2 regions of the Ensifer sp. ENS02 genome follow, and region 1 is predicted to be linked to the other one. Evidence: riboswitches for the same ligand, from Rfam matches in the RefSeq annotation. Region 1 holds a riboswitch; the other holds the start of a gene.

Evidence for each region. A riboswitch is a leader RNA that binds a small molecule or an ion and turns the genes downstream of it on or off. The one in region 1 is predicted to bind cobalamin.
Region 2: linked by a shared signal. The riboswitch ahead of IB262_RS02670 (DUF1636 domain-containing protein) and the one ahead of bluB (5,6-dimethylbenzimidazole synthase) in region 1 are both predicted to bind cobalamin.

What each region holds. Positions count from the first base shown of each region.
Region 1 is NZ_JACVAO010000001.1:753,421-757,617, reverse strand. Features, by position in the region: gene IB262_RS03830 (DUF2865 domain-containing protein) at 128-1,198, shown strand; gene bluB (5,6-dimethylbenzimidazole synthase) at 1,211-1,906, opposite strand; cobalamin riboswitch at 1,952-2,164, opposite strand; gene IB262_RS03820 (SDR family oxidoreductase) at 2,262-3,074, opposite strand; gene IB262_RS03815 (phytanoyl-CoA dioxygenase family protein) at 3,163-4,197, opposite strand, start outside.
Region 2 is NZ_JACVAO010000001.1:519,629-523,825, reverse strand. Features, by position in the region: gene IB262_RS02680 (ABC transporter substrate-binding protein) at 1-928, opposite strand, end outside; gene IB262_RS02675 (ABC transporter ATP-binding protein) at 925-1,728, opposite strand; gene IB262_RS02670 (DUF1636 domain-containing protein) at 1,751-2,164, opposite strand; cobalamin riboswitch at 2,269-2,485, opposite strand; gene IB262_RS02665 (RidA family protein) at 2,663-3,139, opposite strand; gene aspT (aspartate-alanine antiporter) at 3,621-4,197, shown strand, end outside.

The DNA of each region.
Region 1 (4,197 bases):
GCTTGTCGTTGCACGATCACCGACAAGCTCTATGATGGAGGCGAAACAGGAATGCCGCTGGCAGCCACCCGCAGAAGGTCGGCGCCGACCTGGCAACAGGAAGAGACTTTCGCCCGTGTTCACGCGCATGAAACACGTCGCTGCGGCCCTTGTGCCTCTGGTTCTGATCGGTGCCGGTCCGTCACTGGCATCGACGGCCTGCGACCGACTGAACGCGCGGCTCGCGCAACTGCCTGACTACGTCGCCAGCAATGCCGATGCGCGCGACTACGCAAGCGCGATCTCGCGGCAGAATATCGAGCTGCGGCGGGCAAAGAACGACCGCCGCCGCGCGGGTTGCGGTGGCGGCAACGCCATTGGCTTCGACGGCGGCGACCCCGACACCTGCTACGGCCTCAACAGCCTGATCGCCGAGATGGAAGACAATCTGCGCATGCTGAAGTCCGAGCGCGAGCAGATCGTCGCCGGCGGCAGCGACGACAGCCGGCGCCGCATCCTCGCCGCGCTGGAGATCAACGGTTGCTATGGTGACCGCGAGGAGTTCGCAAGCGTGGAACCGGACGTGCCGGAAAGCCACCGCAACATCGTTGCCGACCTGCCGCCGGAAGACGCCTACGGCCCGATGCTCGGCCGAGGCGAAGACGGCTACGCACCGCAGGAGCGCTACTATAGCGGCACGCTCAGAACCATGTGCGTGCGTACCTGCGACGGCGCCTTTTTCCCGGTTTCTTCAGATGCGACGCCGGCCGATTTCCCGCGCGACGAGCAGGCCTGTCGGGCGCGCTGTCCGGGGGCTGAGACCGAGCTCTATTTTCACGACCTCAACACGGAAGAGAGCGACAAGATGGTCTCGGCCGTGACCGGCCGTCCCTATACCGAAATGCCCAACGCCTTTGCCTATCGCACCCGCGCTGTCGGAAAACCCGGCCAGTGCGGCTGCCAGATATCGCAGACCGCCTCGACCACACCGAAGGCAAACGGAACGAAGATCGGTGACGACCAGTCGTCGATCATCGTCATCGAGACCAAGAAGCCGGAAGCGGCGAGCAATACCGCCAAGGCGCCGGCCGAAGAGCGGCCTTATGATCCGTCGAAGAACAAGGTTCGCGTCGTCGGCCCGACCTACCTGCCGCAGGAAGAAACCGCCATCGACCTCAAGCATCCGAAGGGACCGGCCTATCAGCCGGTCCAGAATTGATCGGACGAGGCCTTACGCCTTCTCCTTGCTGCGTCCCCATCCGTCTTCGAAAACCAGCTCGTCGAGCGGCAGGCGCTGGCGCCAGCCCTTCACGGCGAGTTCCGGCTGCTGATAGAGGCGATCGACATAGCCGAGGCAGAGCCAGGCAACGATCTCGATATGATCTGGGATGCCGAGAATCGCCTTGATCTCGGCCTCGTGGAAAATGCTCACCCAGCCGACGCCCACCCCTTCGGCCCGCGCAGCAAGCCAGAGGTTTTGCACGGCGCAGACGGTGGAATAGACGTCCATCTGCGGATTGTGGGTGCGCCCGAGTACGACGGCACCGCCGCGCGTGCGGTCGCAGGTGACACAGATGCTGAGCGGCGCCTTGCGGATGCCTTCCAGCTTCAGCGCACGGTACTTGGCCTGTTGTTCCGCCTCGAACATCAGCGCGGCCTCGTCATTGGCGCGGCGAAACGCCTGCCAGACGCGCTCACGCGTTTCTTCCGCCCGCACCAGCACGAAGTTCCACGGCTGCATGAAGCCCACGGACGGGGCGCTGTGCGCAGCGGCCAGCAGGCGCAAGATCAGATCATCCGGCAATGGCGCGGGCAGGAATTCATCGCGCACGTCGCGACGTGTCTCGATGGCACGGTAGACGGCCTCCCGCTCTGGCAGCGAAAAGGCGCCGGCAGCCGCAAGGCCGCCTTTCGGTTCAGTCAGCATCGTTCGATCCCCAACAATGCGAAAACCTCCCGCCGTCCACGCGGGGTTCGGTCTATCTCGCCAGGCCGGTCTTCTGACTTCGGTTCAACCGATCACCTCGCCTTCCCAGATCGATTGAAGATCCAGTGGCAAAACCTTGAATCAATTCAAGGCTCTCTTAGACGCGATCGTCCCCGTCACAGCGTTGGGCACGTTCCGGAATGACACCGGATTCCCGATTCTCCCGCTTTCGCGGGCACCTGACGACGGCACTAAGTGCACAGCCGTTTGAGAAAGACAAGCGGCGCCAACCCGGTCGAGACATGGCGCGCCACTTTCCGCCGGCTACTGTCGAGCTTAGTCGTTTGCCTCCGCCTCAAAGCGGAGCGACCGGATGCGGCGAGCCGTCATAGGCGCCCCAGACCGACTGATCGAAGCAAATCACCGATCCGGTCATCAGCCCGGACTCGGCCGACGACAGATAGGCGCAGGCCCGCGCCACTTCGGCCGGATCGACGAGCCGACCGAAAGGCTGGCCGGCCGCCGCCTTTTCAAGCCAATCGGCAGCCGCGCCATGAAACTCGCGCTGGATGCGGTCTTCGCCTTCGGACGCCATCCAGCCGATATTCAGGCCGTTGACGCGAATGCGGTTGCGAAGAAGCGCATAAGCCGTGTTTTTGGTCAGCGTTTCGAGGGCGCCTTTCGACGAACAATAGGCGGCAATGAACGGCTGGCCGGCCATCGCCGACATCGAGCCGATGTTGACGATCGTGCCCTCGGTCTTCTCCCGCCGCATGATCTTCACCGCCTCCTGCATCAGGAAGAACGGCGCGCGCACATTGATCGCGAACATGCGGTCGAAGAGTTCGGGCGTGGTATCGAGGATCGTGCCACGGTTGGTAATAGCTGCGGCGTTGACCAGCGCATCGACCCGGCCGAATTCCGCGTCGCAAGCGGCGACCACCTTGCGGGTGTCCTCTACTTTTTCCAGATCGGCCTCGACATAGACGACTTTCGCGCCGCTTGCCTTGCCGATCTGCTCGGCCTTCGCCCGCCCCTTGGCGGCGTTGCGGCCGCAGATGACGATGCCTTCAGCGCCGCGCTCGGCGAAAAGGCCAGCAATCGTCGCGCCCAGTCCCTGCGTACCACCGGTGACGATGGCGATCTTGCCTTGCAATTGTCCACTCATCGAATTCCTCCCTTGGAAATGATCGTTTGAAACGGCTGCGGCTCCCGGCTGAAACACACCGGGAGCCTGTCAAATTGTAACTCGCTCGTCAGCTCAGCTTGCGCTTCGCCTGCGCCTCCAGCACCGAGAGAAACTCTTGTTCGCCCGTCCCCGCAGTGAGAGCCTCGCGCATCAACTGCGCCTGCGTCTTCGGCGCCAACCCGCCGAGTGGCGGATCCCGGTCGAGATTGGTGGGGAACGAATAGCCCTCGGCACAGGAGGAGATCGCGTTGGCCGCTTCCGCCTGCGTCAGCGTCCCGCCCGCCAGCAAGGCCCGCAAGGCCGGATAGAGCGTCGCGCTCATGGTCAGTCGGTCAACGGTTTCCATTGCGCGACCGAAGGCCGAAGACACCTGCAGCAGGTTGGCCACGCGGCGGATATCCCGGGAGCGGTTGGTGCCGGCGGCATGGAAGAGCGCCGGGTTGAAGAAGACAACGTCGCCCTTTTCGAGGGGAAGCTGCACGTGGTGTGCGTCGAAATAGGCGCGGAATTCCGGCCGGTTGAGCGCCAGATAGCCCGGCACATAGGTTTGGCTATAGGGCAAGAACAGCGTCGGTCCGCTTTCGAGCGGCATGTCGCAATGGGCAACCGCCCCCTGCAGCGTCAGCACCGGTGAAAGCTTGTGCACATGCGCCGGATACTGCTCGATCACGGCCGCGGTCTGGAAGCCGAGGTGATAATCGCGGTGCGCCGATTGCGCCGCACCGCCAGGATTGACGCGATTGACCTGCGCCGTCATCTGGTAGTTCGGCCCGAGCCAAGCCTCGCTGACGAGCGCTATGACGGCATTGCCGTAATAGGAGGCGAAATTCTCCGGCGCGTTCAGGCAGTGCTTTTCCAGCGAGTTCCAGATGCGGTCATTGGCGCCGGGTTTGGCGAAGTGATCGCCGCCGCCGCTGTTGCTGCGATGTTGCTCTTCGATGATGGCGTCAAAGACCCCGCTTGCGACGTCGATTGCTGTCGTATCGGCAAAGGCGCGCTTGAAAACCGCCACGCCAGGCCCGGTCGCCAGTACCTCGCAGATCTCCGCCAGAACAGAACGCCGCGCCTCGGCATCGCCGCACGCCGCAATCAGCGCGGCGCT
Region 2 (4,197 bases), 230 kb from region 1:
TGGCAAGCCTGGCAATGGCGTCGATGTTGCGCGGGCCTGGCGTCGCTTCGACATAATCGAGCACGACGAAGCGATCGTTCTTGACGGCATCGACATTCTTGAAGGCCGCATTGTTCTTCATGAAGGCGATCTTGTCCTCGGCCTTCACCTCGCCGTAGTTGACGATGACCACCACTTCCGGGTTGCGCTCGATCACCGGTTCCCAAGAGATTTCCACCCAGCTCTTTTCCACGTCGTCCATGATGTTGGCGCCGCCGGCGGCCTCGATCATCGCCGTCGGAATGCCGAAGCGGCCGGAAGTAAACGGCTTCTCTTCGCCGGAATCATAGACGAAGACCCGCGTCGGGTTAGCCTTGCCGGCGTTCGCCTTGGTGATCTCGGCAAGCTGGCGACGATAGCCGTCAACCAGCGTCTCGGCGCGATCCTCGACGCCGAAGATGCGGCCGAGATTGAGAAGATCGACGAACATGTCGTTCATATCAGGCTTCTGCTTGGCCATCACGTGGATGCAGGATTCGGTCAGCTCGTAGACGCCGATCTTGAAGGGCGCCAATGTCTCGGGCGTGACCTCGCCGCCGACCTTCATGCCGTAGTTCCAGCCGGCAAAGAGGAAGTCGGCATCGGCGTTGAGCAGCACTTCCTTGGTCGGATATTTCTCCGAAAGCTCCGGCAGTTCCTTGACGCCTTCGCGCAGCTTCTCGTCCAGCGTCTTCCAGCCGGAAACGCCGGTATAGCCGACCATGCGGTCCTGGAGCCTCAGCGCCAGCATCATCTCCACCAGGTTGACGTCGTTGGCGATCGCCCGCTTCGGCGCCGCGTCGAAGGTCACCTCGCGGTTGCAGCTCTTGACGGTGACCGGATAGGCAAGCGCCGGCGTGGCGGCGGCAAGCACGAAAAGAAGGGAAAATGGGGCAATATTGATCTTCATGAAATCGATCCCTGTCGAGGAAGTGAAAAGGAAAAGCGGGCGCCGCCGGCAGCGGCATTGTGAACGGTGGCGGTGACGCCGAAGGCGGCCGAAAGCTCGCTGGGGCTGAGCACCTCTTCGGGCGGGCCGAAGGCCGTCAGCCGCCCGGCGGTCAAGATCGCGACATCTGTCGCAAACTCGGCGGCGAGGTTGATGTCGTGCAGCGTCGAGACGATCGTCAGCTTCAGCGTTTGCAAGAGCTCGAGGATTTCGAGCTGGTGGCGGATGTCGAGATGGTTCGTCGGCTCGTCGAGGATGATGATGCGCGGTTCCTGTGCCAGCGCGCGGGCGATCAGCACCCGCTGCTTCTCACCGCCCGAAAGCGTCGAGAACTGGCGACCGGCAAGATGGGCGAGATCGAGATGCGCGAGCGCATGCTGCACCCGCTCGCGGTCGAAATCGTTCCAGCCGCTCAGGCCCTCCCGCCGCGGAATGCGTCCCATCATCACGACGTCGCGCACGCTGAAGGGAAAATCGCCGGGCATCTCTTGCAAGACGACGGCGATTGTCCTTGCCGCCTCGCGCGCCGAGATCGACCAGAGATCGACGCCATCGACCGAAACACGGCCGGCGTTCGGCTGCACCGCCCGGTAGAGGCAGCGCAGAAGCGAGGTCTTGCCGGCGCCATTCGGCCCGAGGATCGCAAGCCGGCTGCCGGCCGCGATCGCAAAGCCGATGTCGTTGACCAGCGTCAGGCCCGAACGCGGCCCCCAGCGAAGGCCCTCGACCGTGAGGGCTGCACCCGTTGCGTTGCAGCTCATGGGTTCGTTCCTCTGCGCGACCTCATTGGAAGTGCCCGCCGAGATCTTCGGAGACGAGCATCGCCGCGGGAATGCGGGCAAGCGTCTTGCCTTTCAGCCCGCGCGGCCTTTCCGCGGCCCGCGTCATGCCATCGCCACGCTCGGCATAGGTTGTGGCAAAGCGCACGAGATCGTCGATGTCCTCTTCCGGCGAGACGTCGCCGAAGAGATAGGTCGCCTTCCCCGTCGCCTGGAAGGCGATGGTGCAGGGCCGCGTGCAGGCCGCCATGCAGACCGTTCCGGCGATCGAGAAGTCGCGATCGAGCGGTGCGCCGAGCGCTGCGATGCTCAGGTTGAGCCGCTTGATCAGCTCGGCACCGGGCACGCATGGGCCGCCGGTGAAGCGGCAATCGGTGCAGACCGTTATCTTGTGCTGTCGGAAATTCGGCTCAGCCATTCCTGCCCTCCGCCGGACTGACGGCAAGAGATGGCGAAACGGCAAGAGGACGGAAAACCGTCGTATGAAAGCCAGTTCTTTTCCATCGGAACACCCCGTCCGTTGTGGTTGATCGGTTCGATGGCAGGTCTCCTGGCTCGCGGGTCGTGGCGCATCCACGTCTTCCCGGTCTTCGACCAGTGACATGGTGTGAATGCGCTTTCCGCTCACAGTTGCGGGGGCAGCCACGGTCTCGGCCCCATCAGGGTCGTCCGTTCCGTGTTCCCTTTTCAGCCGCTTCCGCATTGTCGCGGACGCAGCACCATCAACGCCTTCCTCGCATGAATCGGCGGATGAGACAACCGCACGACACAGGCGGGAGGGATCTATCAACATGCGGCGTTTCGTCATGCGAGGCATGTTATAAAATAACATTACGTAGCGCAAGTCGAAAATTGGGCGCCGGACACAATCCGACGCCCGCGATAGCGACCACGCTAAAAGACGTGCCGTGCTACCTCAGAACTCCGGCGGCAAGAGTTCGGCCGTCAGCGTCACCGCGACAGAGGCGTTGCCCGGCAGGTTGCGCACGCCGCAGACGGAGCGAACATGGCCAGCCCTTTCGCCAAAGGCGGCCGCCAGAAGCTCGGAAGCACCGTCGAGTACCTTCGGGTGCTCCAGGAAATCCTCAGTGCAGGCGACATGTCCCTCCAGCCGGACGATCTGGCGAATACGCTCGAAACGGCCGAGATGCTCATGGATCTGCGCCAGCGCGTTGAGCACTGCCAACTCTGCGGCCTTGCGCCCCTCGTCGATGGTCACATCGCGCCCGAGCAGCCCCGTATGCACGAAGCGCCCGTCCAGCAATGGCCCCTGCATCGAAACATGAAGCATCTCACCCGCCTCGATCACCGCGCGGTAGGCGCCGAGCGGCCTCGGCGGCGTCGGGAGCTGAACGCCAAGTGCGCCGAGCCTTCGGATAACCTCGTCCATCATTGCTTCCCCTCCTCGTCACCTTACGAACCGGCCGCCTTGCGGAGACGACACCGCTTTTTTCTCAAGCCCTCGAAGTTCTGACGCCCCTATCGCAAGCAGCAAGACGCGCCGTTCCGTGCCCAGCAACTTTTCCAAGCATAACCAAGAGAAAACGCCTCATGCCTCACGTTGGGAGATAACGTTACGAATTACAACACCAGAGTTGAAGTGCCATCGCGATCCGGGCCAGTGCCGCGGTCTTGCGATCGAATGCGACCGACACATCGCGGCGGCCTCGATCCCCAACCCCAAGTAAAAACGCTGAAATGTAACATACGTTACGCTCACGTAACCCTATGCCCGTTGAGAATTTCGACGACCGAAGCGACAATTGCCGGGATTAAGATTGGGCATCGACAAGCCTCGGAAACAAGCTCAACTTAGCCGCGCAGATCCCGAAATGAAGTGACGGCAACTCAACTTTCAGAGGGGAATAGCATCAGTGAATCCCATTGATTTCTTCGTCGACACGCTTCGGACCTATCCGCCTGTCGCCGTCTTCCTCGCCCTCGGCATCGGCTTCCTCATCGGTCCGATCAAGGTCGCGGGGTTCAACCTTGGAAATGTCACCGCCACGCTGCTTGCGGGCGTTCTCATCGGACAGCTGGGTATCCAGGTTTCCGGCGACCTGAAATCCACCCTGTTTTTGATTTTCCTCTTCGCCGTCGGCTACGGCGTCGGGCCGCAATTCGTGCGGGGCTTGAGCACCGATGGACCGAAACAGATCGCCTTTGCGCTCTCCGTGCTGGTGCTGTGCCTCGTCGTTCCCTATCTCTGCGCGCTGATTGCCGGGCTGCCGCTCGGCTATGGCGCCGGCATGTATGCCGGCTCGCAGACGATCTCGGCTGCAATCGGGGTTGCGACCGACCAGATCAATTCGCTCGGGCTGACGCCGGAGCAGGCCAAGACCTTTGCCGACCAGATCCCGATCGCCTATGCGGTGACCTATATCTGGGGCACGATCGGCTCGGCGATCATCCTCGCCCAGCTCGGTCCCAAGCTTCTTGGCATCGACCTTC